2 linked regions of the Gemmobacter sp. 24YEA27 genome follow. Each later gene encodes a partner of the first gene's protein in a complex. Links are inferred from orthologs where the notes say so. Each region holds a gene or a part of one and is shown in the gene's direction. Other genes may lie near its edges. The genes, in order: QNO18_RS02140 and accD.

Region 1 (3,189 bases):
GCCAAGGGCCGCAAAAAGCCGATCAGCTTTGAAGTGATTATCGAAACCGCCGCCGGCATCGCCCATGTCGAAGAAATCGCAGCCTCCTCCCCCCGCCTGCAGGCCATGAGCCTCGGCGCCGCCGATTTCGCGGCCTCGATGGGGATGCAGACCACCGGCATCGGCGGAACCCAGGAAAACTACTATATGCATCGCGAAGGCGCCAGATACTGGTCCGACCCCTGGCATTGGGCCCAGGCCGCCATCGTCGCCGCCTGCCGCACACATGGTGTGTTGCCGGTCGATGGTCCCTTCGGCGACTTCTCGGATGATGAGGGGTTCCGCGCTCAGGCTCTGCGTTCGGCCACCCTGGGGATGGTCGGGAAATGGGCGATCCACCCGAAACAGGTGGCGCTCGCCAATGAGGTTTTCACGCCATCCGAGGCCGCCGTAACCGAGGCGCGCGAGATCCTCACTGCGATGGAGACCGCCAAAGCTGCAGGCCAGGGCGCCGCGACTTACAAAGGCCGGCTGATCGACATCGCCTCAATGCGCCAGGCCGAAGTGATCGTTCGGCAGACCGAAATCATTGCCGGACGGTGAAGAGAATCCGTTGACACACTGCTTTTACAATGTGCAACATCACCTCAACCAGGCCCGTCCCTGAGGCGGATTGGAAATGAACACCCGCGCCGCGACCACAGGGAGAGGAGGCCCTGCGCGGCAAATGGGAGGAAGCGCACCCCGTGGCGAAAGCTGCGGGGTGTTGCCATTTCCGGCGCCCCATTTTTGGCGCCCCATTTTTGGCGCCGCGCCTCTGGCAGGCTGCGGAAGCCTCCGGCGGGGATATTTAAGGACAGATGAAATCGGCATGCTCTCTTCGCCTTTTCATCTGTCCTTAAATATCCCGGGGGTGAGCGGCACAGCCGCGAGGGGGCTGGCCCCCTCTGCTTCTCGGCCTGCCACGCGCGGCGTCAGTTGCACTTTGCGCCCGCCCCCTCCATATAGGAGGCGATCAGAATAAGGGTCCAGCGCATGATCTATCTCGATTTCGAAAAGCCCCTGGCCGAGATCGAAGGCAAAGCCGAGGAATTGCGGGCGCTTGCCCGGAAGGATTCGGCGATGGATGTCACGCGGGAAGCCGAAGCGCTTGACCGCAAGGCCGAGACCGCTTTGCGCGATCTCTACAAGAATCTCTCTGCCTGGCAGAAATGCCAGGTGGCGCGCCACCCGGACCGGCCGCATTGCCAGTCCTATATCGACGCGCTCTTTACCGAATATACCCCGCTCGCCGGGGATCGGGCCTTTGCCGATGACCATGCAGTCATGGGCGGTATTGCGCGATTCAATGACCGGCCGGTGATGGTGATCGGGCATGAAAAGGGCCATGATACCAAGACCCGGATCGAACATAATTTCGGCATGGCCCGCCCCGAAGGCTATCGCAAGGCGATCCGGCTTATGGATCTTGCCGACCGCTTCAGCCTGCCGGTGGTCACGCTTGTCGACACGCCCGGCGCCTATCCGGGCAAGGGCGCGGAAGAGCGCGGCCAGTCCGAGGCCATTGCGCGTTCGACCGAGAAATGTCTCTCGCTCGGCGTTCCGCTGATCTCGGTGATCATCGGTGAGGGTGGCTCGGGCGGCGCCGTAGCCTTTGCGACCGCGAATCGCGTCGCAATGCTCGAGCATTCGGTCTATTCGGTCATCTCGCCGGAAGGCTGCGCCTCGATCCTGTGGAAGGATGCCGAGAAGATGCGCGAGGCGGCCGAAGCACTGCGCCTGACCGCCCAGGATCTGCAAAAGCTCGGCATTGTGGACCGCATCATCAAAGAGCCGGTCGGCGGCGCGCAGCGCGCGCCCTCGGAGGCGGTCGATGCGGTTGGCAAGGCGATTGCCGCGATGCTGGCAGAACTGACCGACAAGAAGCCGGCAGCCCTGCGCAAAGACCGCCGGCAGAAATTCCTCGACATGGGATCTCGCGGCCTGGCGGCCTGAGCACAGGCCCGCCGCGCCCCTCTCCACCAGAACTGCACCTGCTGATCAGGTGGCCCCTGGTCGTCCGGAAATGCCGGCGACCAGGTTTTGCCACATGTGACCCATATTAATACCTCACTCTTTAGGAAAATTCGATCAGAACGCTCCGGAAGGGTCTGATTGTGCCAGTAACGAATCTCATTGTGAACGGAACCTTCGATCAGGGCAGCACCGGCTGGTCCGGCACCGATCTGGAGACCGGTTACAATGAGGGCACCTATCTCGGGAATGGGTCGCCGAACCGTGTTGCCGAGATGGATGGCGCCAGCAACCAGATCACGGTGATGTATCAGGTGGTGCATATCGACCATGCCGGCCCCGTCCCGCTGGAATTCCGCACCGCGCTGCGCGAGGGCCAGCCGCTCGCCAACAAGGAAGGCTTCCGCGTCGATATTGTCGACTCAAACGGCAAGGTCATCTTTACGAAATCGATCTATCCCCAGGGTCAGAGCTGGGAACATTACAGTCTCAATATCGACTTCCCGAGCGCCGGAGATTACCGCGTCAGCTTTACCGAGCTTGGGGTGAACAACAGCTACGGCGCGATCATTGATGACATCTCGATGCTGGTCTGTTTTGTGGCCGGCACGCTGATCGCGACACCTGATGGCCAACGCCCCGTCGAGGATCTGCGCCCCGGTGATCTGGTCTTCAATGCCGAGGGCGATGCGCTGCCGGTGATCTGGACAGGGGCGCGCAGGGTCTCGATGGAAGACCAGATTGTCGATGAAAGCCTGCGCCCGGTCGTGTTCGAGCCCGGTTCGCTGGGCAAGGGTCTGCCGGAGCGGCGGCTTGCGGTTTCGCCGCAGCACCGGATGATGGTCTCGGGCTGGAAGGCCGAGCTTTGGTTCGCGGAATCGGAAGTGCTGGTGCCGGCGATCTCGCTGGTGAATGGCGATACCATTCGCCAGACCACCGCCGATGAGGATGTGACCTATGTGCATTTCCTCTTTGAGGGTCACGAAATCGTCCTCGCCGAAGGGTGCCCGAGCGAGAGTTTCCATCCTGGCGACCATTCGCTGAACGGGCTGGACCGCGCCGCGCGCGACGAGGTCCTCGCATTGTTCCCCGAATTGAATACCACGCCGGTCATCGCTGCGCGTCAGGTCATTCGCCGCAAGCTGGCCTCGGTTCTCGCGAACTGAACGGGCGCGCTTTCGGGGTCAGTCCTGCGGC
Region 2 (3,152 bases), 1.1 Mb from region 1 along the record:
GCGATATGGCCAAAATGATGAAAGCCGCCCAGGAAATGCAGACGAAAATGGCCGATCTGCAGGAGAGCCTCGCAAACAGCGTGGTGGTGGGCGAAAGCGGCGCCGGCCTCGTGAAGGCGCGCGCGACCTGCAAGGGCGATGTGACCGGGCTCGATATCGACCCGTCAATCCTGGTGCCTTCGGAAAAGGAAGTGCTGGAGGACCTGATTCTCGCCGCGATCCGCGACGCCCAGTCGCGCGCCGCTACGAAATCCGCCGATGAGATGCGCCGCCTGACTGAACAGCTCGGCCTGCCGGCCGATATGAAACTTCCGTTCTGATGCCGGCGCCCCAGTGACGCGCACTTCTGACGAGACCGGTATCGAAACGCTGATCCAGCTGATGTCGCGGCTGCCGGGCCTCGGCCCGCGCTCGGCCCGGCGCGCAGTACTGGCCATGCTGAAGCGCCGCGCTCAGGTCATGGCCCCGCTGGCACAATCGCTGGCCGAAGTGGCGCTGACCGCACGCGACTGCCAGAGTTGCGGCAATATCTCGACCGCTGATCTCTGCCCGATCTGCCAGGACCCGTCCCGGGCCACCGGAGAACTTTGCGTGGTCGAAGATGTCGCCGATCTCTGGGCCCTGGAACGCGCAGGCGTGTTTCGCGGTCGCTACCAGGTTCTCGGAGGCACACTTTCGGCTTTGGACGGGCTTGGCCCCGAAGAGCTGGGCATCCCGCGACTTGTCGCAAGGGTCGCGGACGAGGCTGTCACCGAAGTGATCCTCGCACTGAGCGCAACCATCGACGCACAAACCACCGCGCATTATATCGCCGATGCCCTGACGCTCACCACAGCGCAGATCACCACCCTCGCCCAGGGCGTGCCAGTCGGTGGGGAACTTGACCATCTCGACGATGGCACACTTGGAGCCGCCTTGCGGGCGCGGCGCAAACTTTGAAACTCCGGAGCCTCTTGCCGGCTGCGGATGCCTCCGGCGGGGATATTTAAGGACAGCTGAAAACCACTCTCACTTACCAATTTCATCTGTCTATAAATATCCCGGGGGTGAGTGGCAAAGCCGCGAGGGGGCTGGCCCCCTCTTCACCGCCAGCCCCAGGCCTTTGCATTGCATTCAGGGCGCCGGGGCCTTATCTCGGAACCCGAACCTCAGACCCCCGAAACGTCCCCGGTGGAAAGGCCTGCATATGAACTGGATCACCAATTACGTCCGCCCGAAGATCAACTCGCTCTTCTCGCGGCGCGAGGTGCCCGAGAACCTGTGGACCAAATGTCCGGAATGCGGAACCATGCTGTTCCATCGTGAGCTCGAGGCCAATCTCAATGTCTGCTCGAATTGTGATCACCATATGGCGATCAGCCCGCGGGATCGCTTTACCGCGCTGTTCGACGGCGGCATTTTCACGGAAGTGAAGGTTCCCGAACCGATCTCCGATCCGCTGCATTTCCGCGACCAGAAGAAATATCCTGACCGCCTGAAGGCCGCACAGAAATCGACCGGCGAGAAAGAGGCGATGCTGGTGGCCGAGGGTGAGATCGGCCGCACCCCCATTGTCGCCGCAGCACAGGATTTCGCCTTTATCGGCGGCTCGCTGTCGATGTATGTCGGCAATGCCTTCATCGCGGGCGCCGAGCGCGCGGTTCAGATGAAGAAGCCCTTCGTGGTCTTTTCCGCCGCCGGCGGCGCCCGGATGCAGGAGGGGATCCTTGCCCTTATGCAGATGCCGCGCACGACCGTGGCGATCCAGATGCTGAAAGAGGCGGGGCTTCCCTATATCGTGGTGCTGACGCATCCGACCACCGGCGGTGTCACGGCCTCTTACGCGATGCTGGGCGATGTGCAGATCGCCGAACCCAATGCGCTGATCTGCTTCGCCGGGCCGCGCGTGATCGAGCAGACCATCCGCGAAAAGCTCCCCGAAGGGTTCCAGCGCGCAGAATATCTGCTCGATCACGGCATGCTTGACCGCGTCACCCATCGCAAATCCATGCGGGAAGAGCTGATCACCATCCTCAGGATGCTCACCGGCCAGCCCCCGGCGATCCGCGCCGATCTTGCCGCCCCCGAGCCGGCCCAGGTCGGGACCACTGCTCCGGCCCCCGACACACCCCAAAGCTGATCCAGGAAAGGCATTCGCAATGTCTGTCACACTTCTTCAGTTCGATTTCCCCTTCACGGGCCCCTGGGGGGCCGGGATGACTGCGGCAATGGAGGACCTGGCACAGGATATCGCCGGAGAGCCGGGGCTTTTGTGGAAGATCTGGACGGAGAACCAGGACAGCGGCCGTGCAGGCGGGGTCTACCTCTTCGCCTCGGCTGACGCGGCAGAGGCGTACCGCGTGAAACATTCGGCCCGGCTCGCAGCCTTCGGCATCACCGGCATTGTCGCGCATGCTTTTGCAGTGAATGACGCGCTGTCCGCCATCACGCGCGCGCCGCTCTGACATGACCATGCCAGACAGCACCGGATCGGATGCGATCCTCGAGCGGATGATGAGCTTTCATCCAAAAATCATCGACCTGACGCTTGACCGCGTGCATCGTCTTCTGGCCGCTCTCGGCCACCCGGAGCGTAACCTGCCGCCGGTGATCCATCTCGCGGGCACCAATGGCAAGGGCTCGACCCAGGCGATGATCCGCGCCGGGCTCGAGGCCTCGGGCGCAAAGGTCCATGCCTATACCTCGCCGCATCTGGCGCGGTTCCACGAACGGATCCGGCTCGCGGGCGAGCTGATTTCGGAACCGGCTCTGATGGCACTGCTGGATGAATGCATTGCCGCCAATGGCGGTGAGCCGATCACATTTTTTGAAATCACCACCGTCGCGGCGATGCTCGCTTTTTCGCGGGTTCCGGCGGATTTCACGCTGCTTGAGGTCGGGCTTGGCGGGCGGCTTGATGCCACCAATGTCGTAGACCAGCCGCGGCTGTCGATCATCACGCCGGTCTCGATCGACCATCAGCAATATCTCGGCGAGACGCTGCCCGAAATCGCCGGCGAGAAAGCCGGGATCATCAAGCGCGGTGTGCCTGTCGTGGTCGGCCCCCAGGAAGAGGCGGGCCTCGCGGTGATCGAGGCAAAGGCCGCCCGTCTTGGCGCACCGGTCTTTGCCTTCGGTCAGCACTGGCAGATCGCCGAAGAACGCGGCCGGAT

The links.
Region 2: the proteins of QNO18_RS02140 (region 1) and accD are in contact, whole or in part, in a solved structure (PDB 8UXZ), measured with the Escherichia coli proteins. The link is inferred for Gemmobacter sp. 24YEA27 from one-to-one orthologs.

Annotation. Positions count from the first base shown.
Region 1 is NZ_JASJPW010000001.1:421,317-424,505, forward strand. The notes cover bases 126-2,994. They hold QNO18_RS02140 (acetyl-CoA carboxylase carboxyltransferase subunit alpha), read left to right. Parts: upstream 126-1,014; coding sequence 1,015-1,974; downstream 1,975-2,994. Other genes in these bases: QNO18_RS02145 (Hint domain-containing protein), read left to right, coding at 2,157-2,994. In the rest of the region: more of QNO18_RS02145, read left to right, coding at 2,995-3,158; QNO18_RS02150 (lysophospholipid acyltransferase family protein), read right to left, coding at 3,177-3,189. UniProt on the Escherichia coli protein: Component of the acetyl coenzyme A carboxylase (ACC) complex. First, biotin carboxylase catalyzes the carboxylation of biotin on its carrier protein (BCCP) and then the CO(2) group is transferred by the carboxyltransferase to acetyl-CoA to form malonyl-CoA.
Region 2 is NZ_JASJPW010000001.1:1,475,622-1,478,773, reverse strand. Bases 321-3,152 are described here. They hold accD (acetyl-CoA carboxylase, carboxyltransferase subunit beta), read left to right. Parts: upstream 321-1,186; coding sequence 1,187-2,119; downstream 2,120-3,152. Other genes in these bases: QNO18_RS07370 (folylpolyglutamate synthase/dihydrofolate synthase family protein), read left to right, coding at 2,446-3,152; QNO18_RS07375 (monooxygenase), read left to right, coding at 2,139-2,444; recR (recombination mediator RecR), read left to right, coding at 334-939. Outside these bases: QNO18_RS07390 (YbaB/EbfC family nucleoid-associated protein), read left to right, coding at 1-320.